DNA from 2 places in the Streptomyces sp. NPDC013187 genome. Region 2 is predicted to be linked to the other one. Evidence: riboswitches for the same ligand, from Rfam matches in the RefSeq annotation. Region 2 holds a riboswitch; the other holds the start of a gene.

Region 1 (11,597 bases), on a different contig from region 2:
CATCTGGATCGGACCGGGGGAGGCGACGGCGATCGCCTTCGCCCAGCAGGGCATGGCTCCCGCGCGGCCGCTGACACACGACCTGTTCAAGGACGTGCTGGAAGCCGTCGGCCAGGAGCTCACGGAAGTGCGCATCACAGACCTGCGTGAGGGCGTCTTCTACGCGGAGCTGGTCTTCGCCAGCGGCGTCGAGGTGAGCGCCCGCCCGTCCGACGCCATAGCGCTCGCGCTGCGCACCGGGACGCCGATCTACGGCAGTGACACGGTGCTCGACGACGCGGGTATCGCGATCCCGGACGAGCAGGAGGACGAGGTGGAGAAGTTCCGCGAGTTCCTCGACCAGATTTCCCCGGAGGACTTCGGCAGCAGCAGCCAGTGAGTTCTGCGGGAGCGGCAGCGGCCTGAGAAGCGTGTGGGCGGCCCGGCGGACGATGTGGTCCGTGGCAGGGCCGCCCGCTCTGTGTCACGGGTGAAATGCCCGCATGTGCCGGGGCGTGTGAGAGCGTCACGCGGCCCGTTCCGGGCACATTCGGCTAGCCTTTCCCCGCGACGGGGCACGGGAAACCACTCTCAGGGTGATTATCACTCGGCGTGGCGAGTGTGGCGATCGTTGACGCACCCCTGGTGACTGCCTACCGTCGAGAAGGCAGGTCAAGGACGGAGGTCGGCGTGAGAAGCAGCGGCGACGGTACGGCTGGGGGCGGCCCCGAGCGCAGTCTCAGGGCGAGCGGTCCGTACCCTCCCCCCGGCTCACGGCCTCTCCCGGGAGGGGGATGCCCCCAGCCCGGTGGTGCGACCGATCACGCTCCGCAGCGTCCGACAGCGGTGCCGAGCAGCGGAGGGGCGACGTCCATGGCGTCCGAGCAGATCGGCTATCGCGGCCCCACGGCCTGTGCGGCCGCCGGTATCACCTACCGGCAATTGGACTACTGGGCCCGCACCGGGCTCGTCGAGCCCAGTGTGCGCCCCGCCTACGGGTCGGGGACGCAGCGGCTGTACAGCTTCCGGGACGTGGTCGTCCTGAAGATCGTCAAGCGGTTCCTCGACACCGGGGTGTCGCTGCAGAACATCCGCACCGCCGTCCAGCACCTCAGGGAACGCGGTTTCAGCGACCTCGAGCGCATGACGCTGATGAGTGACGGCGCGACGGTCTACGAGTGCACCTCGCCCGACGAGGTCCATGCCCTGCTCCAGGGCGGCCAGGGGGTCTTCGGGATCGCCGTCGGGGTGGTGTGGCGGGACGTCGAGAATGCGCTGTCCCAGCTGCACGGCGAGCGGATCGACACCGGTGAGACCCTGGTCGGACCCAACCCGGCGGACGAGCTGGCCCGTCGGCGGAACCGGGCCGTCTGAGCCGCCCTGCGGCAGGGGGGTGCGCGGTCGAAGGAGGCGGGACGCTTTCGCGCCGGGCCGTAAGCGCTTTCTGGAGGGGGCGTCGCCGGGCTCGTGAGCGGTCTCCGTCAGCGGCGTTCCCGGGGGCGTGAGCGGTCTCCGTCAGCGGCGTTCCCGGGGGCGTGAGCGGTCTCCGTCAGGGGGTGTTGCCGGGGGCGTGAGCGGTCTCTGCCGGGGGGTGTTGCCGGGGTCGTGCGCGGTTCGCCGTGAGCGTTCGTAGCGGCCGGGCGGGGCATTGTCAGTGGCGTGGTGCAGCATCGGAGGTGTGAGAACCTCGCCCACGATCCTGCATCTCGACATGGATGCCTTCTACGCCTCCGTGGAGCAGGCGTCCAAGCCGAGTCTGCGCGGGAAGGCCGTGGTCGTGGGCGGACTCGGGCCGCGGGGCGTGGTGGCGACCGCGTCGTACGAAGCCCGGGTCTTCGGGGTGCATTCGGCGATGCCCATGGGACAGGCCCGGCGGCTCGCGCCGAACGCCGCGTATCTCGTGCCGCGCTTCACGCTCTACAAGTCGATCAGCGAGCGGGTGATGGAGCTGCTGCGCGCGCTGTCGCCGCTGGTGGAGCCGCTGAGCCTGGACGAGGCCTTCGTGGACCTGGAGGCCGGGGGCGTGGCCTGGGACGAGCGGTCGGCGCGGCTGGCCGGGGTGAAGCTGCGCGCGGACATCCGTGCCGCCACGGGGCTCACGGGGTCGGTGGGGCTCGCCGCCTCCAAGATGCTCGCGAAGATCGCCTCGGAGGAGGCCAAACCCGACGGGCTGGTGGTGATCGAGCCGGGGACGGAGCGGGCCATGCTCGGGCCGATGTCGGTGCGGACACTGCCGGGGGTGGGGCCGGCCACGGGTGACCATCTGAGGCGGGCCGGGATCACCACGGTCGAGGAGATCGTCGAGGCGGGCGAGGACGAACTGGTCCGGCTGCTGGGAAAGGCGCACGGGCATGGTCTCTACGCCATGGCGCTGGCGCGGGACGACCGGCCCGTGGTGGCGGAGCGCGAGGCGAAGTCGGTGTCGGTCGAGGACACCTATGACGTCGACATCCACGACCGGACGCGGGTCGGGCTGGAGGTGCAGCGGCTCGCCGAGCGGTGCGTGCGGCGGCTGCGCGGGGCAGGGCTGTCCGGGCGGACGATCGTGCTGAAGGTGCGGCGGTACGACTTCTCGACGCTCACCCGCTCCGAGACGCTGCGCGGGCCCACGGACGACCCCGCGGTGGTCCGCGAGGCGGCGGCCAGACTGCTGGACTCGGTCGACACGACCGGCGGGGTGCGGTTGCTCGGGGTGGGGGTCAGCGGACTCGCCGACTACACGCAGGAGGACCTGTTCGCCCAGGCGGCGGGAGAGCGGGCGGTCGGGGAAGGCCCGGTCGAGGAGCATCCCGTGGCGCCGGCCGAGGAGCGGCCGCCGCTCGCCGAGCGGCGCTGGCCCGCCGGGCACGATGTGCGGCACGCCGAGTTCGGGCACGGCTGGGTGCAGGGCAGCGGCCTGGGGCGGGTCACCGTACGGTTCGAGACGCCCGACTCGGGGCCCGGGCGGGTGCGGACCTTCCGGGTCGACGACCCGGATCTGGAGGCGGCGGATCCGTTGCCCTTGGTCTTACGGGGACCCCAGCAGGGAGACCGCGTGCCCGGGGCGGGGCCTCAGGCCGTCTCGTCGGTGCCCGCCAGCTTGCCGAATTCGTGGTCCGGGAGCGGGGGCGGGGCGGCGACGTCGAGGCCGTAGTGGTGGTAGAGCTGCAATTCCTGCTCGGGGGAGAGATGGCGGCCGACGCCGAAGTCTGGGGCGTCCTTAATCAGGGCGCGTTCGAAGGGGACGTGGAGGGCTCCCTCGATCAGTTCGCTGGGCTCCAGGGGGACGAAGGCGTCCCTGCTGAACAGGCCGGTCCGTATGGCCGCCCACTCCGGCTCGCCGGTGGCGTCGTCGAGGTAGACCTCGTCGATGGTCCCGATCCTGGTCCCGTTGCGGTCGAACGCCTTGCGGCCGATCAGGTTGCGCGGATCGATATCGGTTCGCACGGGCCCTCCAGCTGGTCGCACCTCATCCGTAAACACTACAAAACGGTACAAGCGAGGATGTGGCCACTCGAAGGTTCGTGCGTTGACCTCGCTGGTACGCTGGCAGCGGCTGTTGACCCCGTGCGGGAGAGTCCTCCAGACACCATCGGAGGCGCCGAAGGAGCAAATCCTCCCCGGAATCTCTCAGGCACACGTACCGCACGGACGAGGTCACTCTGGAAAGCAGGGCGGGTGTCGACGGCTTCCGCTCTCACCGACGGTGAAAGCCGGAGGCCTTCGGGCGATCCGGTGAAGCTCTCAGGTTGAGATGACAGAGGGGGAGGCCGTCCGGGTACCCGTGCCGTGGTGCCCCTCGCAGGTCGTGTCGACCAGGAGGCCTCCGTAATGACCGCCCACCGCATTCCGCTCTCCGAGCTCGAAGAGGCAGTCCCCTTCGAGCAGCGCCACATCGGCCCCGACCACGAGGCCTGCGCCAAGATGCTCGCGCACGTCGGCTACGGCTCGCTGGACGAGCTGACCGCCGCCGCGGTCCCGGCCGTGATCAAGAGCGCCGAGGCGCTGGACCTGCCGGGCGCCCGCAGCGAGGCCGAGGTGATCGCCGAGCTGCGCTCCCTCGCCGACCGCAACGAGGTCCTCGGCTCCATGATCGGCCTCGGCTACTACGGCACGTTCACCCCGCCCGTCATCATGCGCAACGTCATGGAGAACCCGTCCTGGTACACGGCCTACACGCCGTACCAGCCGGAGATCTCGCAGGGCCGGCTGGAGGCGCTGCTCAACTTCCAGACGATGGTCGCCGAGCTGACCGGACTGCCGACGTCGGGCGCCTCCCTGCTCGACGAGGGCACCGCGGCCGCCGAGGCCATGGCGCTGTCGCGGCGGCTGGGCAAGAACAAGAAGGGCCTGTTCCTGGTCGACGCGGACACGCTGCCGCAGACCATCGCCGTGATCCGGACCCGCGCCGAACCGACCGGCGTCGAGGTCGTCGTCGCAGACCTGAGCGGGGGCGTCCCCGCCGAGATCGCCGAGCGCGAGATCAACGGCGTACTGCTCCAGTACCCGGGCGCCTCCGGTGCCGTGCGGGACATCAAGCCGGTCATCGACCGGGCGCACGAGCTCGGGGCGCTCGTCACGGTCGCCGCCGACCTGCTCGCGCTGACGCTGCTGAAGTCGCCCGGCGAGCTCGGCGCGGACATCGCCGTCGGCACGACGCAGCGCTTCGGCGTCCCCATGGGCTTCGGCGGACCGCACGCCGGCTACATGGCGGTCCAGGACAAGATGGCCCGCAGCCTGCCCGGGCGGCTCGTCGGCGTGTCCGTGGACGCCGACGGCAACAAGGCCTACCGGCTGGCGCTGCAGACGCGTGAGCAGCACATCCGCCGCGAGAAGGCCACCAGCAACATCTGCACCGCGCAGGTGCTGCTCGCCGTCATGGCCGGCATGTACGCCGTCTACCACGGCCCCGAGGGCCTGAAGGGCATCGCGCGGCGCACCCGCCGGTACGCCACCGTCCTCGCCGCCGGGCTCGCGAACGGCGGGGTCGAGGTCGTGCACGGCTCCTACTTCGACACCCTGACCGTGCGCGCCGAGGGCCGGGCCGCCGATGTCGTGGCCGCTGCCCGTGACAACGGGGTCAACCTGCGTCTCGTCGACGCCGACCACGTCTCCATCGCCTGCGACGAGACCACGACGCGGGCCCAGCTGCGTGCCGTATGGGCGGCCTTCGGGGTCGAGGGCGTCGTGGAGGCGCTGGACGCGGCCACCGAGGACGGGCTGCCGGGCGCGCTGCTGCGCACCGACGACTACCTGACCCACCCCGTCTTCCACCAGCACCGCTCCGAGACCGCGATGCTGCGCTACCTGCGTAAGCTGGCCGACCGCGACTACGCGCTCGACCGGGGCATGATCCCGCTGGGCTCCTGCACCATGAAGCTCAACGCGACCACCGAGATGGAGCCGGTCACCTGGCCCGAGTTCGGGCAGCTGCACCCCTTCGCGCCCGCCGGGCAGGCCGGGGGCTACCTCACTCTCATCCACGAGCTGGAGGACCGGCTCGCCGAGGTCACCGGCTACGACAAGGTCTCCCTCCAGCCGAACGCCGGATCGCAGGGCGAGCTGGCCGGTCTGCTCGCCGTCCGCGGGTACCACCGGGCCAACGGGGACGAGCAGCGCACCGTCTGCCTGATCCCGTCGTCCGCGCACGGCACCAACGCCGCCAGCGCGGTGATGGCGGGCATGAGGGTCGTCGTCGTGAAGACCGCCGAGGACGGCGAGATCGACGTCGAGGACCTGCGGGCGAAGATCGAGCAGTACCGCGACGAGCTGGCCGTGCTGATGATCACGTACCCGTCCACGCACGGCGTGTTCGAGGAGCATGTCTCCGAGATCTGCGCGCAGGTGCACGAGGCGGGCGGCCAGGTCTACGTCGACGGGGCCAACCTCAACGCGCTGGTCGGGCTCGCCAAGCCGGGGCACTTCGGCGGCGACGTCTCGCACCTGAACCTGCACAAGACCTTCTGCATCCCGCACGGCGGCGGCGGTCCCGGCGTCGGCCCGGTCGCGGTGCGCGAGCACCTCGCGCCCTACCTGCCCAACCACCCGCTGCAGCCCGAGGCCGGCCCGGAGACGGGCGTCGGCCCCATCTCGGCGGCTCCCTGGGGCTCGGCCGGCATCCTGCCCATCTCGTGGGCGTACGTCCGGCTCATGGGCGGCGAGGGGCTCAAGCGGGCCACGCAGGTGGCCGTGCTCAGCGCCAACTACATCGCCAAGCGGCTGGAGCCGCACTACCCGGTGCTCTACACCGGTCCCGGCGGGCTCGTCGCCCACGAGTGCATCATCGACCTGCGCCCGCTGACCAAGGCGACCGGCGTGAGCGTCGACGACGTCGCCAAGCGGCTGATCGACTACGGCTTCCACGCGCCGACGATGTCGTTCCCGGTGGCCGGGACGCTGATGATCGAGCCGACCGAGTCGGAGGACCTGGCCGAGCTGGACCGGTTCTGCGAGGCGATGATCGCCATCCGCGCGGAGATCGAGAAGGTCGGCTCCGGCGAGTGGCCCGCGGACGACAACCCGCTGCGCGGCGCCCCGCACACCGCCGGCGCGCTCGCCGGGGAATGGGAGCACGCCTACAGCCGTGAGGAGGCCGTCTTCCCGGCCGGGGTGTCGACCGCCGACAAGTACTGGCCGCCGGTGCGACGCATCGACCAGGCCTTCGGCGACCGGAACCTGGTGTGCTCCTGCCCGCCGCTGGACGCGTACGAGGACTGACCGGCCGACCGGTCATAGCAGGGAGGGGCTCCGCGGTGCGGGGCCCCTCTCGCCGTCTCCGGGCGCGTCAGGGGGTGGCGAGTGACACCTCGGTCGCCTTGATCAGGGCGACGACGGGGATCCCGGGTGACAGGGCCAGGTCGTCCGCCGCGTCCCTGGTGATCGCGGCGGTCAGTTCGCCGGCCTCGACCGTGACGCGGACCGACGCCATCGCGTCGCCGGCCGCGATGTCCGTGACCGTCCCGGGGAGCTGGTTGCGGATGCTCAGGCTCATGGGTGCACGGTAGCCCGGTGGCGGCGTTCGCCCTGGCAGGCGGGCGTGTGCGTCGCCTCCGCCGCCCCTCCGGGCTCAGACGCGGTCGATGTGGACGTTCGTCGACTTCACCCGGGCCGTCGCCTCCATGCCGACCTCCAGGCCCAGTTCCTCCACCGCCTCGCGGGTCAGCAGGGAGACGAGCCGGTGCGGGCCGGCCTGGATCTCGACCTGGGCGGCGACGTCGCCGAGTTTGATCGCGGTGACGATGCCCGGGAACGCGTTGCGGGCCGAGGTGTACGGCGTGTCTTCCTCGGGGGAGCCCGACCGGGCCAGTTCGACCGAGAACCCGGCCAGGTCCCGCCCATCGATGAGCCGACGCCCGGTCTCGTCGCGGTGGGTCGTGATGCGGCCCGCGTCCGCCCAGCGGCGGGCGGTGTCCGGGCTCACGCCGAGCAGCCGTGCTGCCTGGCCGATCGTGTAGGACTGCATGCCGGTCACGATAGGCGCGGGGGAGGGGAAGGACGGATGCGGGGTTGGCCGTTGGGTATAACGCGATATAGCGTTAGTCTCGACTGGCTGGCCGGGTTTCGTGCCCGGGGGATCGGGGTGGAGTGATGACGGCGGAGATCGTGCGGACCGGTGGATCGCTCGAGGTGAGGGCGTCGCACGCGGACCGGGACCGGACGGTGGACGCGCTGCGCGTCGCCGCGGGCGACGGCCGGCTCACCCTGGACGAGCTCGACGAGCGGCTGGAGGCCGCGTTGTCCGCGCGGACGATGGGCGAGCTCGCCGTGCTGACGGAGGACCTGCCCGGGCCCGTCGGCGGGACGCCCGGGGCCGACGGCGTGGTCCGGATCCGGCAGGAGGGGGCCTCGACCCGGCGGGGCGACGGCTGGGTGGTGCCGCGGCGGCTGGAGATCCGTTCGGCGTGGGGCGAGGTGACGCTCGACTTCACCGACGCGGTGATCACTCACGACACCCTGGACATCGACCTGGACCTGCGCGCAGGCTCCCTCAAGCTGCTGACCAGGCCGGGTGTGGTCGTGGACACCGACGGCTTGGTCATGAACTACTCGGCGCTCAAAGCGCGTCGGCCGGCCGACGCGCCCGTCCTGGTGAGGGTACGGATCACCGGCGAGGTCACCTACGGGCAGCTCGTCGTGCGCTCGCCGCGCAGGGGCTTCGGCAGGAGGAGCGCCACGGCCTGACTCAGCCCACGTGCACCCTCGGCCGCCGCTTGCGGTCCGGCTCCGCCTCGCGCAGCACCTCGCGGGTCACCGGGGCGACCTCGCCCTGGCCGAACAGGAAGAAGCGCAGGAAGTTGGCGAAGGGCCCGCCCTCGGTCCACTCGAAGTAGATGTGCGGGGTGCACCCCGTCGAGTCGCGGACGTGCAGCAGTAGCGCGGCCAGGGCGTTCGGGATGGAGGACGACTCCAGGGTCAGCACGCGGTAGCGGCCGTGCAGCACCTCACCGCGTACGGTCAGGCCCGCCTCGAACTCGGACGGGTCGGTGACGGTCACCTCGACGAAGACGAAGTCCTCCTGGCCGGGCACGTCGTTGTCCTGCCGGATCTGCTCGATCTTGTCGCGGTACTCGGCGATGTCGCGCCGGTCCGGCTCGTTGGCGATGAACCGCATCCGGCGGCTGGCCATGTCCCGGACGAAACGTTCCGCCATGTTGTCCAGCGTCACGCTGGTCACGCGGAGCTCGAACGCCCGGGCCAGCCGTGACAGCAGGGAGACCAGAATGATGCCGGCGATGAAGCAGGCACCGATCTTCACGCCGTCCGGGCGCTCGATCACGTTGAGCACGGTCGTGTACAGGAACACCGCGGAGATCACCGCGAAGGCGATCGTCCAGTTCCGCTGCCGGGCCTTGCGGGCGGCGATGGTCACCGCGATCGCGGCGGAGCTGATGAGGACCAGCACGCCGGTGGCGTAGGCGCCGCCCTGGGCGTTGACGTCGGCGTCGAAGATCCAGGTGACCAGGAAGGCGATCAGTGTGAAGACGATGACCATGGGCCGTACCGCGCGGGCCCAGTGCGGGGCCATGCCGTAGCGGGGGAGGTAGCGCGGCATCAGGTTGAGCAGACCGGCCATGGCGGACGCGCCGGCGAACCACAGGATGGCGATCGTCGAGACGTCGTAGACGGTGCCGAAGGTGTTGCCGAGGTAGTCGTGCGCCAGGTAGGCGAGCGCACGGCCGTTGGCCTGGCCGCCGGCCTCGAACTCCTTCTCCGGGATGAGGAGGGTGGTGATGAAGCTGGTGGTGATCAGGAAGACGCTCATGATCAGGGCGGCCGTGGTGAGCAGCTTCTTCGTGTCGCGGATGCGCCCGGCCGGCCGGGCCTCGGTGTCGTCCGGGTCGCCCTTGACGTGCGGCATCACGGCGACGCCCGTCTCGAACCCGGAGAGGCCGAGGGCCAGTTTCGGGAAGACGAGCAGGGCGACGCCGATCATGGCGAAGACGTTGCTGTGCTGGGCGGTGAGGGCGCTCGACCAGTCGGTGATCACATGACCGGCCGTGATGACGTGGTAGAGCCCGACGGCCACCACGACCGCGTTCAGCGCGAGGTAGGCACCGACGAGGGCGACCGCGACGCCGATCGCCTCCAGGAAGCCCTTGAGGAACACCGCGCCCAGCAGGGCCACGAGGATCAGGGTGATCAGCAGCTGCTTGTCGTGCAGGACGCCGGTCAGATGCGGGTTCTCCACGAGGTGGGTGGAGGCGTCGGCGGCCGACAGGGTGATGGTGATCAGGAAGTCGGTGGCGGCGAAGCCGAGCAGGGTCAGGACGAACAGCTTGCCCTGCCAGAAGGAGAGCAGCCGCTCCAGCATCGCGATCGAGCCTTCGCCGTGGGGGCTCTCCTCGGCCACGCGGCGGTAGACGGGCAGGGCGCCTGCCAGCGTGACGACGACCAGGACGATGGTCGCGATCGGCGACAGCAGTCCGGCGGCGAGGGCCGCGATGCCCGGCTGGTATCCGAGGGTCGAGAAGTAGTCGACGCCGGTCAGGCACATCACCCGCCACCAGCGCTGACCCCGGTGCGGAGGCTCGGGTTCGGCATGTGGCCCGGTGTGGCCGCCGCCCTTGCCCATGTGGCCCTCCAGCATCCAGGCGCGCAGACGGCTGGGTGGAGAAGGCTCCGGACGGCTCGGTGCCGGGTGCTCGGTGGTGGCCATCGACGTGCTCCCGATCGTGCGGCTCAGCGTGGTTCCGGCCATCACTGGACGGCTCGATCAGCGTAAGCGGAGCGTGACGCCATGGCCCATGAAGGAGGGGGCCGAGCGCGTCAAACTTCCGTTAAGACTGACGGCCGGGGTGCCCGCGGCTGCGAAAACACGAGCTGAGCGCGCGTCCGACGGCGTTGCCGGCGAAAGGGGGCGCTGCTCCCTCGCCGACTCGCGGACGGACACCCTGCGTCATCAGAGCGGAGTCGACTTCGTAACGTTCGTCAGAGAACTCGAATGTTTCGCATCCGCATCAGGTTCGAGAGTTGCCGGGAGATTCACCTTGTACAAGGGGTTGCCACCGTTTACCCGCTGTCTCTAGGGTGCGGCAACGGCGAAGCTTTCTGATCCTGATCCGAAACTTTCGAGAACATCAGAGGAGCGCATGATGGGCGACCCGGCACTGTCCCGCCGCGGCTTCCTGGCGGCCTCCGCCGCGGCCGGTGTGGGAATGACGACACTGACCGCATGCGGCGGGGACTCGGACGGGGGGTCGTCCGGGACGACCACGATCGAATGGTGGAACATCTCCACCACCGAGCCGGCCAAGACCGTCTGGGCCGCTCTCGCGCGGAAGTTCGAGGCACAGAACCCCAAGGTCAAGATAAAGATCGTCCAGCTGGAGAACGACGCCTACAAGTCGAAGATGACGGCTCTGACCGCCTCCGGGAAGCTGCCCGACATCTTCCACACCTGGGGCGGCGGCGTGCTGAAGCAACAGGTCGACGCGGGGCTCGTCGAGAACCTCACGGACCGGACCAAGCCGTGGGGCGACGCCCTGCTGCCGGTCGCCCGGGAGCCGTACCTGTTCGACGACCAGGCCTACGGCATCCCGTTCGACATCGGCATGATCGGCTTCTGGTACAACAAGGCCCTCTTCGAGAAGGCAAGCATCGCCGAGCCGCCGACCACCTGGGACGGCTTCCTCGACGCCGTACGCAAGCTGAAGGCCGCCAAGGTCACGCCCCTGGCCCTGGCCGGCAAGGAGAAGTGGCCCGGCATGTACTACTGGGCCTACCTCGCCATGCGCACCGCCGGGGCCGAGGCGCTGCAGAAGGCCTACGACGACAAGGACTTCACCGGCACCCCCTTCGTCGAGGCCGGTGAGCACCTGAAGGAACTCGTCGCCCTGCAGCCGTTCCAGAAGGGCTTCCTCGGCGCCGCCTATTCGTCGCCCACCGGCCAGGCCGCCGCCGTCGGCAACGGCAAGGCGGCCATGGAGCTCATGGGGCAGTGGGCGCCCACGGTCCAGGCCGACGCGGGCAAGGGCCTCGGCAAGGACCTCGGCTTCTTCCCGTTCCCCGCGGTCGAGGGCGGCAAGGGCGCCATCACCGAGGTGTTCGGCGGAGGCGGCGGGCACGCGCTGCGCCGGGGAGCCCCGCAGGAGGCCGTCGACTTCCTCAAGTTCTTCGCGTCCGAGGCCACCGACCTGGAA
Region 2 (11,597 bases):
ACGTACTTGTCGAACAGACCGTCGATGGCCTTGTCCTTGATCAGGGCGAAGTTGTTGTTGCCGCTCTCCAGGATGTAGCTGCTGTCCCACAGCGGCAGACCGTAGCCCTGCACGGACGGGAAGTCCGGGCCCCAGCCCATGATGATGATGCCGTAGCCCTTCTTCTTCACGTTCGAGGGGCTGCCGATGATGCCGGAGCTCTGCGAGCCGTCGTACTGGTCGATGTCGGCGGTGATGCCGACCTTCTTCAGCGAGGCCTGGAGGGACTCGGCGGTGGCCACCTCGGACGGCTTGTTGTTGCGGACCGCGATGGTGGTCTTGAAGCCGTTCGGCTTGCCGCAGGCCTTCAGGGCTTCCTTGGCCTTGGCCGCGTTGCCCTTCTTGTTGGCACCCGCGATCTCGTACGGGTCGTACTTCTGGCCCTCGGCGCCCGGGACCGCCGGCGGCAGCATGTTGGTGCCGATGTCACCACCGGCGACGGGGCCGCCGCGGGCGGTCTGCAGCGACACGTGGTCGGCGCCGTAGATCACGGCCTTGCGGCACTCGATGTTGTCGAACGGCTTCACGCTCTGCGGGAAGACCGCGTAGCGGATGTAGCCGGAGACCGGGTTGTCCAGGTTGCCCTTGTGCTGCTTCAGGGCAGTGGTGCGGCCCTGCGGGGACATACCGGTCTGGTTGATGTCCAGGTCGTAGTCGCCCGCGATCAGGCGCGCGTCCATGTCGTTGGCGTTGGAGAAGAACTTGATGGTGATCTTGTCCGGGTACGCCTTGCGGATCGGGTCCGAGGCCTGCTTCCACTGGGTGTTGCGGACCAGCGTCAGGTCCTTGCCCGGGTTGTACGACTCGAACTTGTACGGGCCGGAGGAGAACGGGTGCAGGCCGTACTTGGACTTGGTGTCCTTGTCCTGGCGGACCGGGGACGCCGAGGTCAGGGCCAGCATCTCCTCGAAGTCGGAGTTCGCCTGCGGCAGCTTGAAGACGATGGTCTTGTCGTCGGGCGTCTCGATGGCCTTCAGGCCCAGCTTGTCCGCGGACTTGTCCTTGTACGGGCCCTGGTACTCGCCCTTGGGGTCGAGCACGTCCTTCAGGTAGACCGGGCCGCCGGACAGCACGTCCTGCGCCCAGACACGCTCGATGCCGTACTTGACGTCCTTGGACGTGATCGGCTTGCCGTCCTCCCACGTGACGCCGTCACGCAGGGTGTACTGGTAGGTCTTGCCGTCGTCCGAGATCTTGGCGAGCCCGGTGGCGAGGTCCGGGGTCAGCTCGGTGCCGGCCTTGCCCGGCTCCGTCTTGCTGGTGACGAGCTGACGGCTGTAGTAGCGGGAGAAGTTCCACATGAAGCCGTAGTAGCCGCGCGTGGTGTCCCACGAGTCGGCGTCCTGGGCGCCGGCGAACTTCAGCGTGCCGCCCTTCTTGGCGAGCGAGGCCTGGGCGACCTTGTTGTTCGCGGCGTCGAAGCCCGCCGCCCCGTCCTTCGACCCCCCGTTGTCGTTGCCGCCGCCGCACGCCGCCGTGGTCAGCAGTGCGGCGACCACGGCCGCAGCGGCCATGGCCTGCTTGCGCCGCCCTGAGGTGCGTTGGGTAGTCACGATCTCGGATCCTCCGGATTAGATGAGAGACCCCGTGCCAGGTGTCACGGGTCGCTGTTTGTACGGCAGTTCAGCGGGAGCCCTTCGGGTCGAGCGCGTCACGCACGCCGTCACCGAAGAGATTGAAGGCAAGGACGGTGATGAAGATCGCCATGCCCGGGACCACCATGTACATGGGGTCCGAGTCGTAGTAGTCGATCGCGCTCGACAGCATCTGCCCCCAGGAGGCCGTGGGGGGTTTGACACCCACACCCAGGAAGCTGAGTGCCGCCTCGGTGAGGATGTTGGTGGGGATCATCATCGTCGTGTACACGATGATGGGCGCGACGAGGTTGGGCAGCAGCTCCTTGAAGAGGATGTAGAACCGCCCGGCACCGAGCGATCGGGCCGCCTCGACGTACTCCCGCTCGCGCAGCGAGAGCGTCTGGCCGCGTACCACGCGCCCGATATAGGGCCAGCCGAAGAAGCCGATGACCAGGATCATCACGAACAGACGCACGCCGGTGCCGGTCAGCCCCAGCATCTCGTTCGGCATGACGGAGACCAGCGCGATGATGAACAGCAGCTGCGGGAAGGCCAGCAGGCCGTCCATCACACGGCTGACGACGGCGTCGACCCAGCCGCCGAAGAAGCCCGCCAGGACGCCCAGGACGGTGCCGATCACGACGGCGACGATCGCGGACAGGAAGCCCACGAGGAGTGAGATCCGGGCACCGTAGATGATGCGGGCGAAGATGTCACGGCCGCTCACCGGCTCGACACCCAGCAGGTGATCACCACTGATGCCGCCCAGCGCTCCCGTGGGGGTGCCGAACAGCGGGTCGATCAGGTCCTCGTGGTGCGCCTCGGGGTCCTGGCCCACAAGGCTCGTGATGACCGGCGCCAGGAGGGCGATCGCGATGAGCACGAGCACCATGACGCCACCCGCCAGTGCGAGTTTATCCCGTTTCAGGCGCTCCCAGGCGATCCGCCCCAGAGAACGGCCCTGTACGGCTTTCACACCGGCGCCGACAACTGCCGCTTCCTCGGCCGCACTCGGAGCCGCTTCCGCGGTCGGCTCGTGCAATGGTGCCGTCATCAGGCAGGGACCCCTCTTCTCAACCGGCGGTGGCCGGCCCGCGCATTCCGCTGTAGCGGCGTGATCAGTCCGTCGTACGCAGGGGCGAAACTCCCCTGGTGCGGGGAGTCTTCAACGCTTCAGCGTTTCGCTGCCAGACTTGACGATGAAAGGATGCGCAAACGTGATGCTGTCTGCGGGATTCCGTTATCCGGACAGGGGAAGACGGGGATCGGTCGCAGACAAACCTGGACATTTGACGCAGGTTAGATGATTTCTCCGCCATCTACGCGCGAAGACGCGCCTCTGTCACGGCCGACAGGATGAGGGCGGGCGAAGCTCAGTACCGGCCTTGGGCCGGAGGGTAGCCGTAGCCGGAGGCCGGGGCCTGCACGGGGGCGGTGGCGTGCGCCTCACGGTCGTAGAAGGGGCGCGCCCTCTCGCGCAGCCACATCGCGACCGGGTCGTGCTCGTCGGACATGGCGACGGTCGACACGGGCAGCCCGTCCGGTACGGCACCGAGGGACTGCTGCATCATCGCGCGCACGGAGTCCACGGCCGGCGGCGAGGTGTCGTACACATCCAGTCCGATGGCGAGGTACGGCGCCCCGAGCGCGGGCTGCACCCAGGCGCGGCGCAGCGAGCGGACGGCCGGGGTGCGGTGGGCGTTCTGCGCGAGCAGGGCGTAGAACTGCGGGACCTCGATGGCGGGTTCGGACAGGCGCAGGGGTCCGGCGGGCTGGCGGTCCAGGCCCGTGGCGATCCGGCGCAGGTCGAGCCACGGGATGCCGACGCCGCCGCCGGGGGCGTGCGGGTTGAGCCAGAGGCCGTAGTGGTCGGGGTAGAGGGCACGGGCGACGTCGAGTCCGTCGACCACCTCGTACGAGCGGTTCCAGCCGCTGGCGGAGAGCTCCTGGGCGGAGGTCACGCAGGGGGCGTAGCCGTGGCCGTCGACGTCCATGTTCCCGTACTGGGCGTCGGGTGAGCCGGCCTGGCCGTGCCACAGGAGCATCCAGATCTGGCCGGTGTGCGGGGTCGCGAGCGCGCGCAGGAGTGCCTCGTAGGCGTCGTAACGCCCGGGCGTGACCTGGCGCAGCATGTGCTCGACCTGTCCGGCCGCGGCCGTGCCGCTCGCGCTCACCTTTACCGCCCCTTCGTACAACGCCTCGACGGTGCCCTAGCTTAAGCCCGCCCACGGGGTAGGGGGTTGCCCTCGCTTGGCGGGTGCGGGTCGATGTGTGGCAGGTCGCGCAGTTCCCCGCGCCCCTGGGGCGGCTGCCCTAACGCTGGTAGAAGGGCCGGACCCTCTCCCGCATCCAGGCACCCACGGGGTCCTCCGTCACGTCCAGGAGCACCAGGTTGACCGGCCAGGGGGCCGGGGCGGCGGTGACGGCACGGGTGAGGGCGTCCAGGGGGAGGACGCGCAGGTCGCCCTCCCACTGGGAGAGTTCGACGCCGACGAACATCACCGGGTCGGCGGTCTCGATCGCGGCGAGGCAGCGGCGGGCGGTGACGACGACGCCGGTCGCCTCGAACTCGGCGGCCGCGGCGGCGAGGAAGTCCACCGGGTCGTCCTGCCAGTCGGGCTCGAAGAGGCGGACCCGGCCGCCGCTCGCGGGGCCGTCCAGCGGGGTCCGGCCGGCCCGGCACAGCTCGGCCACGGCGGGCGGCGGCAGCGGGATGCCCACCACCCCGCCCGGGTTGACGGCTATCCCCGCGTGCGGGGGAAGGCCGCGGGCGAACTCCACCGCGGGCGCGATGGTGTAGGACATCTGCGCGCCCACGACCTGGCGGAACTGCTCCTCGGAGCTGAACACCGGCACGAACGCCTGGCCGTCGATCTCGATGCCGGGCAGGTCGAGGGGACCGCTGTGCGGGCCGCCGCCGTTGGGCAGCGGGATCCAGAGGAAGCTCCGGCCGAGCACCTCGACGATCCGCCCGCCGGCGGCCGGCCCGGCGCCCAGGGAGGCCGAGAGCACCTCCTCCAGCTCGTTGCCGGGCCAACCGCCGTGCGGGTGGGTCTGTGTCTGCGCCGGGAAGTCCGCGGAGAAGTCCGCCGGGATGTCCATCTGCCTACCGCCTGCCTGGAACCACTGCTGTGGCTCAAAAGGCTAACGGCTGACGGACGCCGGGCGGCAGGAGGAAGGCCGGCTTGTGGACGACCGCGCGGGCTCAGCCCGTGAAGCCGATTCTGCGGAGGCTGTTCGCCGCGTCCCGGTCGGCCAGGACGGCCGAGGCGCAGCCGGCGGGGAGGTCGCCGCGCTCCACCGCGCGCAGGAGGCGGGTGCTCGCCGCGCGGTGGCGCAGGAACGCGTAGCGCGAGACGCCGCGACCGCGGTCGCGCTGACCGGCCAGGGCCTGTTCGGGACTGACGTCGAGCAGGAGGAGGTGCAGGGCGCCACCACGGCGGCCGGCCTCGCGGGCGAGCCAGCGGCGGACCCAGGCCTGTGTGCCGCAGTCGTGCACGACGACGCCCTCGCCGGTGCGCAGGGCGCGGCGCAGCCCGGCGTAGTGGGAGAGGCGGACGAGCGGGCGGTAGAGCGCGTACGGCAGGGCGCGCGGCATGCGGGCGGCCCAGCGGTCGCGGGTGTCCTGGGAGTCGACGCGCCGGCCCGGCACGGTGCGCCGCATCAGCGTGGACTTGCCGCTGCCCGGCAGGCCCGTGACCACGACGAGGTCGCGGGGGCCGAACAGCAGCGCGTGCGGGCTCCGGCCGGCACGGTCGCGCAGGTCGCGGACGACCGGCGCCGGTGCCGGAGCACGGACCGCCCGGGCCGGTGCGGCCGGCTGCTCGGGCAGCGCGATGCCCGTCGTCGCGTACGCGGTGGTCCTGTTCACCGTGATCGTCCTCCCCTGGGGCCAGGTACGGAGTCCCATCCCCGCCGAGTGTAAAGAGAAGGTAATGCCGCAGGCCTCTCATTTACGTGCCCGTCCTGCAACAGGGCTGCTACAGGTCGCTGCGTCCGGGGGGACGGACTCGTGCACTCCCTGGGAAAGGTCCCCCTGCCGCGCCGGAAGGATGCGTGCAATGATGTGCGCGCCAACTGCATACCGGCCGTTTGAATCCGCGCGGGAGAGTCCCCAGCAGCAGCCGTCGCTGGGGCGCCGAAGGAGCAAGTCCCTCCCTTGAATCTCTCAGGCCCCGTTACCGCGCGGGCGAGGCACATCTGAAAAGCGGGCCGCCCCCTGTCCTCGACGGGGACGCGGCTCCACCCAAGGTGCAAGCCATGGACCCGTGCGGTCATGGCGAACCTCTCAGGTTCCGATGACAGATGGGGAGGATCGCCCTCGCCCGTCATGCCCCTTGGAGACACCGACCGTGAGCAGTACAGGACAACTCCGCCACACCGCGCTCGATGCCCTGCATCGTTCGCTCGGCGCGACGATGACCGACTTCGCCGGCTGGGACATGCCCCTGCGCTACGGCTCCGAGCGCGACGAGCACACCGCCGTGCGCACGCGGGCCGGGCTCTTCGACCTCTCCCACATGGGTGAGATCACCGTCACCGGGCCGCAGGCCGCCCAGCTGCTGAACTTCGCCCTGGTCGGCAACATCGCCTCGGTCGGTGTCGGCCGGGCCCGCTACACCATGATCTGCCAGGCCGACGGCGGCATCCTGGACGATCTGATCGTCTACCGGCTGGGCGAGAGCGAGTACATGGTCGTCGCCAACGCCTCGAACGCCCAGGTCGTCCTCGACGCGCTGACCGAGCGCGCGGCCGGTTTCGACGCCGAGGTGCGGGACGACCGGGACGCGTACGCGCTGATCGCCGTGCAGGGGCCGGAGTCCCCCGGGATCCTCGCGTCGCTGACCGACGCGGACCTCGACGGCCTGAAGTACTACGCCGGTCTGCCGGGCACGGTCGCCGGCGTTCCGGCGCTGATCGCGCGCACCGGGTACACCGGGGAGGACGGCTTCGAGCTGTTCGTGAAGCCCGAGCACGCGGTCCAGCTGTGGCAGGCCCTGACCAAGGCGGGCGAGGGCGTCGGGCTCGTCCCGTGCGGGCTGTCCTGCCGGGACACGCTGCGCCTGGAGGCGGGCATGCCGCTGTACGGGCACGAGCTCTCGCGGGAGCTGACGCCCTTCGACGCCGGGCTCGGGCGGGTCGTGAAGTTCGACAAGGAGGGCGACTTCGTGGGCCGCGCGGCCCTGCGTGAGGCCGCGGAGGACGCGAACCACGAGCCGCGCGTCCTCGTCGGACTCGTCGCCGAGGGGCGTCGCGTCCCGCGTGCCGGGTACGCCGTCGTCGCGGACGGCGAGGTGATCGGCGAGGTCACCTCCGGAGCCCCCTCCCCCACCCTCGGCAAGCCGATCGCGATGGCGTACGTCGACGCCGCGCACGCCGCACCCGGCACGACCGGCGTGGGCGTGGACATCCGGGGCAGTCACGAGCCGTACGAGGTCGTGGCGCTGCCGTTCTACAAGCGCCAGAAGTAGACACTGGCCGAAGGGCCGCGGCAGCGACCCCGTGCCCGTCGTCCCAGCTCACCAGCAGTCCCCCCTTCCACAGCACTCCCGCGCGTACAGGAGAATCCAGGCCATGAGCAACCCCAACGAGCTGCGCTACAGCAAGGAGCACGAGTGGCTGTCGGCCGCCGAGGACGGCGTCTCGACGGTCGGCATCACGGAGCACGCGGCCAACGCGCTCGGCGATGTCGTGTTCGTCCAGCTTCCCGAGGTCGGTGACTCCGTGTCCGCCGGCGAGACCTGCGGCGAGCTGGAGTCGACCAAGTCGGTGTCCGACCTGTACTCCCCCGTCTCCGGTGAGGTCACCGAAGTGAACGAGGACGTCGTGAACGACCCGTCGCTGGTGAACTCGGCCCCCTTCGAGGGCGGCTGGCTGTTCAAGGTGCGGGTCACGGACGAGCCGGGCGACCTGCTGTCCGCCGACGAGTACACCGCGTTCTCCGCGGGCTGAGGGAGCCGTATGTCCGTCCTGAACACACCCCTGCACGAGCTCGACCCGGCGGTCGCCGCGGCCGTCGACGCCGAGCTGCACCGCCAGCAGTCCACGCTCGAGATGATCGCCTCGGAGAACTTCGCGCCGGTCGCGGTCATGGAGGCGCAGGGCTCGGTCCTCACCAACAAGTACGCCGAGGGCTACCCGGGCCGCCGCTACTACGGCGGCTGCGAGCACGTCGACGTGGTCGAGCAGATCGCGATCGACCGCGTCAAGGAGCTGTTCGGCGCCGAGCACGCCAACGTCCAGCCGCACTCGGGCGCCCAGGCCAACGCCGCCGCGATGTTCGCGCTGCTCAAGCCGGGCGACACCATCATGGGTCTGAACCTCGCGCACGGCGGGCACCTGACTCACGGCATGAAGATCAACTTCTCCGGCAAGCTCTACGACGTCGTCGCCTACCACGTGGGCGAGGACGGCCGGGTCGACATGACCGAGGTGGAGCGGCTGGCCAAGGAGTCCCGGCCGAAGCTGATCGTCGCCGGCTGGTCGGCGTACCCGCGGCAGCTGGACTTCGCCGAGTTCCGCCGGATCGCGGACGAGGTCGGCGCGTACCTGATGGTCGACATGGCCCACTTCGCCGGTCTTGTCGCGGCCGGGCTGCACCCGAATCCGGTGCCGCACGCCCACGTGGTCACCACCACGACCCACAAGACCCTCGGCGGCCCGCGCGGAGGTGTGATCCTCTCCACGGCCGAACTGGCCAAGAAGATCAACTCCGCCGTCTTCCCCGGTCAGCAGGGCGGCCCGCTGGAGCATGTGATCGCCGCCAAGGCCGTCTCCTTCAAGGTCGCCGCCTCGGAGGACTTCAAGGAGCGTCAGCGCCGTACGCTGGACGGTGCCCGCATCCTGGCCGAGCGTCTGGTGAAGGACGACGTCCGGGCCGTGGGCGTGGACGTCCTGTCCGGCGGCACGGACGTGCACCTGGTCCTGGTCGACCTGCGCCATTCGGAGCTGGACGGCCAGCAGGCCGAGGACCGCCTCCACGAGCTGGGCATCACCGTCAACCGGAACGCCATCCCGAACGACCCGCGTCCGCCGATGGTGACGTCCGGTCTGCGGATCGGCACGCCGGCCCTGGCGACCCGCGGGTTCCAGGCCGAGGACTTCGCGGAGGTCGCGGACGTCATCGCCGAGGCGCTGAAGCCGTCCTACGACGCCGAGGCCCTCAAGGCCCGCGTGAAGGCCCTGGCCGACAGGCACCCGCTGTACCCGGGTCTGAACAAGTAAAGAAGAAACCTTTCGGGTGCCGCGCCCGCCACAAGCGGGCGCGGCACCCACCCCCTTGGCACCACCCCCGTAGTCAGGAGTTCCCCCGTGGCCATCTCGGTCTTCGACCTGTTCTCGATCGGCATCGGCCCGTCCAGCTCCCACACCGTCGGCCCGATGCGGGCGGCCCGGATGTTCGCCCGGCGGCTGCGCAACGAGGATCTGCTGGCCCCGACCGCGAAGGTCCACGTCGAGCTGTACGGCTCGCTCGGCGCGACCGGCCACGGCCACGGCACGCCCAAGGCGGTGCTGCTCGGCCTGGAGGGCGACTCGCCGCGCACGGTCGACGTGTCGAGCGCGGACGAGCGGGTGGAGGCGATCAAGACCGGCGGGCGGCTGAACCTGCTCGGCGAGCGCGAGATCGCGTTCTCCTTCGACGACGACATGGTCCTGCACCGCCGCAAGGCCCTGCCCTATCACGCGAACGGCATGACCCTGTGGGCGTACGACGCCTCGGGTGCCGAGCTGCTGACGAAGACGTACTACTCGGTGGGCGGCGGGTTCGTCGTGGACGAGGACGCGGTCGGCGCGGACCGCATCAAGCTCGACGACACCGTGCTGAAGTACCCCTTCCGCACGGGCGACGAGCTGCTGCGCCTGACCGAGGAGACCGGCCTGTCCATCTCCGCGCTGATGCTGGAGAACGAGCGGGCCTGGCGCTCCGAGGAGGAGATCCGCGAGGGCCTGCTGGAGATCTGGCAGGTGATGCGGGACTGCGTGGCGCGCGGACTGTCCCAGGAGGGCATCCTGCCGGGCGGTCTCAAGGTGCGCCGCCGGGCCGCGAACACCGCGCGCAAGCTGCGCTCCGAGGGCGAGCCGCTGGCTCTGGCCATGGAGTGGATCACCCTCTACGCCATGGCGGTCAACGAGGAGAACGCCGCCGGCGGACGGGTCGTCACCGCGCCCACCAACGGCGCCGCCGGCATCATCCCGGCGGTCCTGCACTACTACGTCAACTTCGTGCCCGGCGCCGATGAGGAAGGAGTGGTCCGCTTCCTGCTCGCCGCGGGCGCGATCGGCATGCTCTTCAAGGAGAACGCCTCGATCTCCGGCGCCGAGGTCGGCTGCCAGGGCGAGGTCGGCGCCGCCTGCTCGATGGCCGCGGGCGCCCTCGCCGAGGTCCTCGGCGGTTCGCCCGAGCAGGTCGAGAACGCCGCCGAGATCGGCATGGAGCACAACCTCGGCCTCACCTGCGACCCGGTCGGCGGCCTGGTGCAGATCCCCTGCATCGAACGCAACGGCATGGCCGCGGTCAAGGCCGTCACGGCCGCCCGCATGGCGATGCGCGGCGACGGCTCCCACAAGGTGTCCCTGGACAAGGTCATCAAGACCATGAAGGACACCGGCGCGGACATGTCGGTGAAGTACAAGGAGACGGCCCGGGGCGGGCTGGCGGTGAACATCATCGAGTGCTGAGGAAGTGGGCCCTGACCAGCAGGTTTCGTCTTTCAGCGCTGTCAGGGCCTCACTTGGCGGATCAGGGCTTCACCCCGTAGACGTCCGGATCAGCGAGGCCGCCTTCTCTCCGATCATGATCGCGGGGGCGTTCGTGTTCCCGGTGACGAGGGTCGGCATGATCGACGTGTCCGCCACGCGGACGTTCTCCAGCCCGCGCACGCGGAGTTCGTGGTCGACGACCTTGCCCATCATGCAGGTGCCCGACGGGTGGTAGAAGGAGAACGACTGCGTGCGGATGAAGTCGTCGATGTGCTGGTCGCTGTCCGACAGCGGGGCGAGCCCGGCGTCGGCGGCCGCGCGCAGGTCCGCCTGCAGCAGGGACGTCAGCCGCTTCTCACGGGCGATGCGCATGCACAGCCGGACACCCTCGCGCAGCCGCCGGCGGTCGTCGGGGTCGGCGAGGTAGTTGTGGAAGATGCGCGGCTTGGCGTACGGGTGGGAGTGCCGCAGCCGCACCGAGCCGCGGCTCGCGGGCCGTGCGACGTAGGGGCCGAACGACATTCCGGGCTCGAGCGGCGCGGCCAGGCCTTCGTCACGGACGATGCCCAGTGCCGCGTGCACCTGGATGTCCGGTGCGGGGAGGTCGTCGCTGGAGCTGAAGAAGCCGCCGGTCTCGTTCCAGGCCATCGGGCCGGTGCCCTGCTCGCGCAGGAGCCGCTCCTCCGCGGAGGTGTCCGGTCCGAGGAGCGGCTGGGTGTCGCTGAAGAAGCTGATGAAGCACCCGGTGTGGTCCTGCATGTTCCTGCCGACGTCCGGCAGGTCGTGCAGGGGGGTGATCCCTCCCGCGGTCAGTTCGTCGGCCGGCCCGACACCGGACTGCAGGAGCAGGTGGGGTGAGTTGTAGGCCCCGAGGGACAGCACGATCTCACGGTCGACGTGGATCGTCCGGACGGTTCCGAGGTGGTCGACCTCCAGACCGGCGGCCCGCGAGCCGTCGAAGCTCAGGCGCAGGGCGGTCGTCGAGGGAAGCACGGTGAGGTTCGGACGACCCGCGGCCGGCTCCAGGAACGCGATCGCGCTGCTGCACCGCAGACCGTTCCGCTGCGTGACCTGGTGGTAGCCCACGCCCTCCTGCTCAGCCCCGTTGAAGTCCGCGTTGTACTTGTGGCCCGCGTCCTGAGCCGCCTCGACCCATGCCGTCAGCAGCGGGTGGACGGAGTTGGGGTTGCTGACGGTGAGAGGCCCGCCGACGCCGTGGAAGTCGTCGGCGCCGCGCTCGTTGTCCTCGGACTTCTTGAAGAACGGCAGAACGTCGTCGTA

What was found. A riboswitch is a leader RNA that binds a small molecule or an ion and turns the genes downstream of it on or off. The one in region 2 is predicted to bind glycine.
Region 1: another riboswitch for glycine. It lies ahead of gcvP (aminomethyl-transferring glycine dehydrogenase); the one in region 2 lies ahead of gcvT (glycine cleavage system aminomethyltransferase GcvT).

The regions. Positions count from the first base shown of each region.
Region 1 is NZ_JBIBAF010000012.1:7,707-19,303, forward strand. Features, by position in the region: gene ACFY5B_RS25255 (bifunctional nuclease family protein) at 1-379, shown strand, start outside; gene ACFY5B_RS25260 (MerR family transcriptional regulator) at 670-1,353, shown strand; gene ACFY5B_RS25265 (DNA polymerase IV) at 1,658-3,112, shown strand; gene ACFY5B_RS25270 (PRC-barrel domain-containing protein) at 3,031-3,405, opposite strand; glycine riboswitch at 3,519-3,614, shown strand; gene gcvP (aminomethyl-transferring glycine dehydrogenase) at 3,790-6,675, shown strand; gene ACFY5B_RS25280 (molybdopterin-binding protein) at 6,743-6,949, opposite strand; gene ACFY5B_RS25285 (molybdopterin-binding protein) at 7,025-7,420, opposite strand; gene ACFY5B_RS25290 (DUF1707 domain-containing protein) at 7,546-8,139, shown strand; gene ACFY5B_RS25295 (amino acid transporter) at 8,141-10,114, opposite strand; gene ACFY5B_RS25300 (extracellular solute-binding protein) at 10,551-11,597, shown strand, end outside.
Region 2 is NZ_JBIBAF010000030.1:7,317-18,913, forward strand. Features, by position in the region: gene ACFY5B_RS38345 (ABC transporter substrate-binding protein) at 1-1,592, opposite strand, end outside; gene ACFY5B_RS38350 (ABC transporter permease) at 1,663-2,670, opposite strand; gene ACFY5B_RS38355 (enhanced serine sensitivity protein SseB C-terminal domain-containing protein) at 2,990-3,790, opposite strand; gene ACFY5B_RS38360 (enhanced serine sensitivity protein SseB) at 3,930-4,718, opposite strand; gene ACFY5B_RS38365 (AAA family ATPase) at 4,822-5,487, opposite strand; glycine riboswitch at 5,710-5,810, shown strand; gene gcvT (glycine cleavage system aminomethyltransferase GcvT) at 5,915-7,087, shown strand; gene gcvH (glycine cleavage system protein GcvH) at 7,191-7,568, shown strand; gene glyA (serine hydroxymethyltransferase) at 7,578-8,840, shown strand; gene ACFY5B_RS38385 (L-serine ammonia-lyase) at 8,928-10,295, shown strand; gene ACFY5B_RS38390 (GMC family oxidoreductase) at 10,365-11,597, opposite strand, start outside.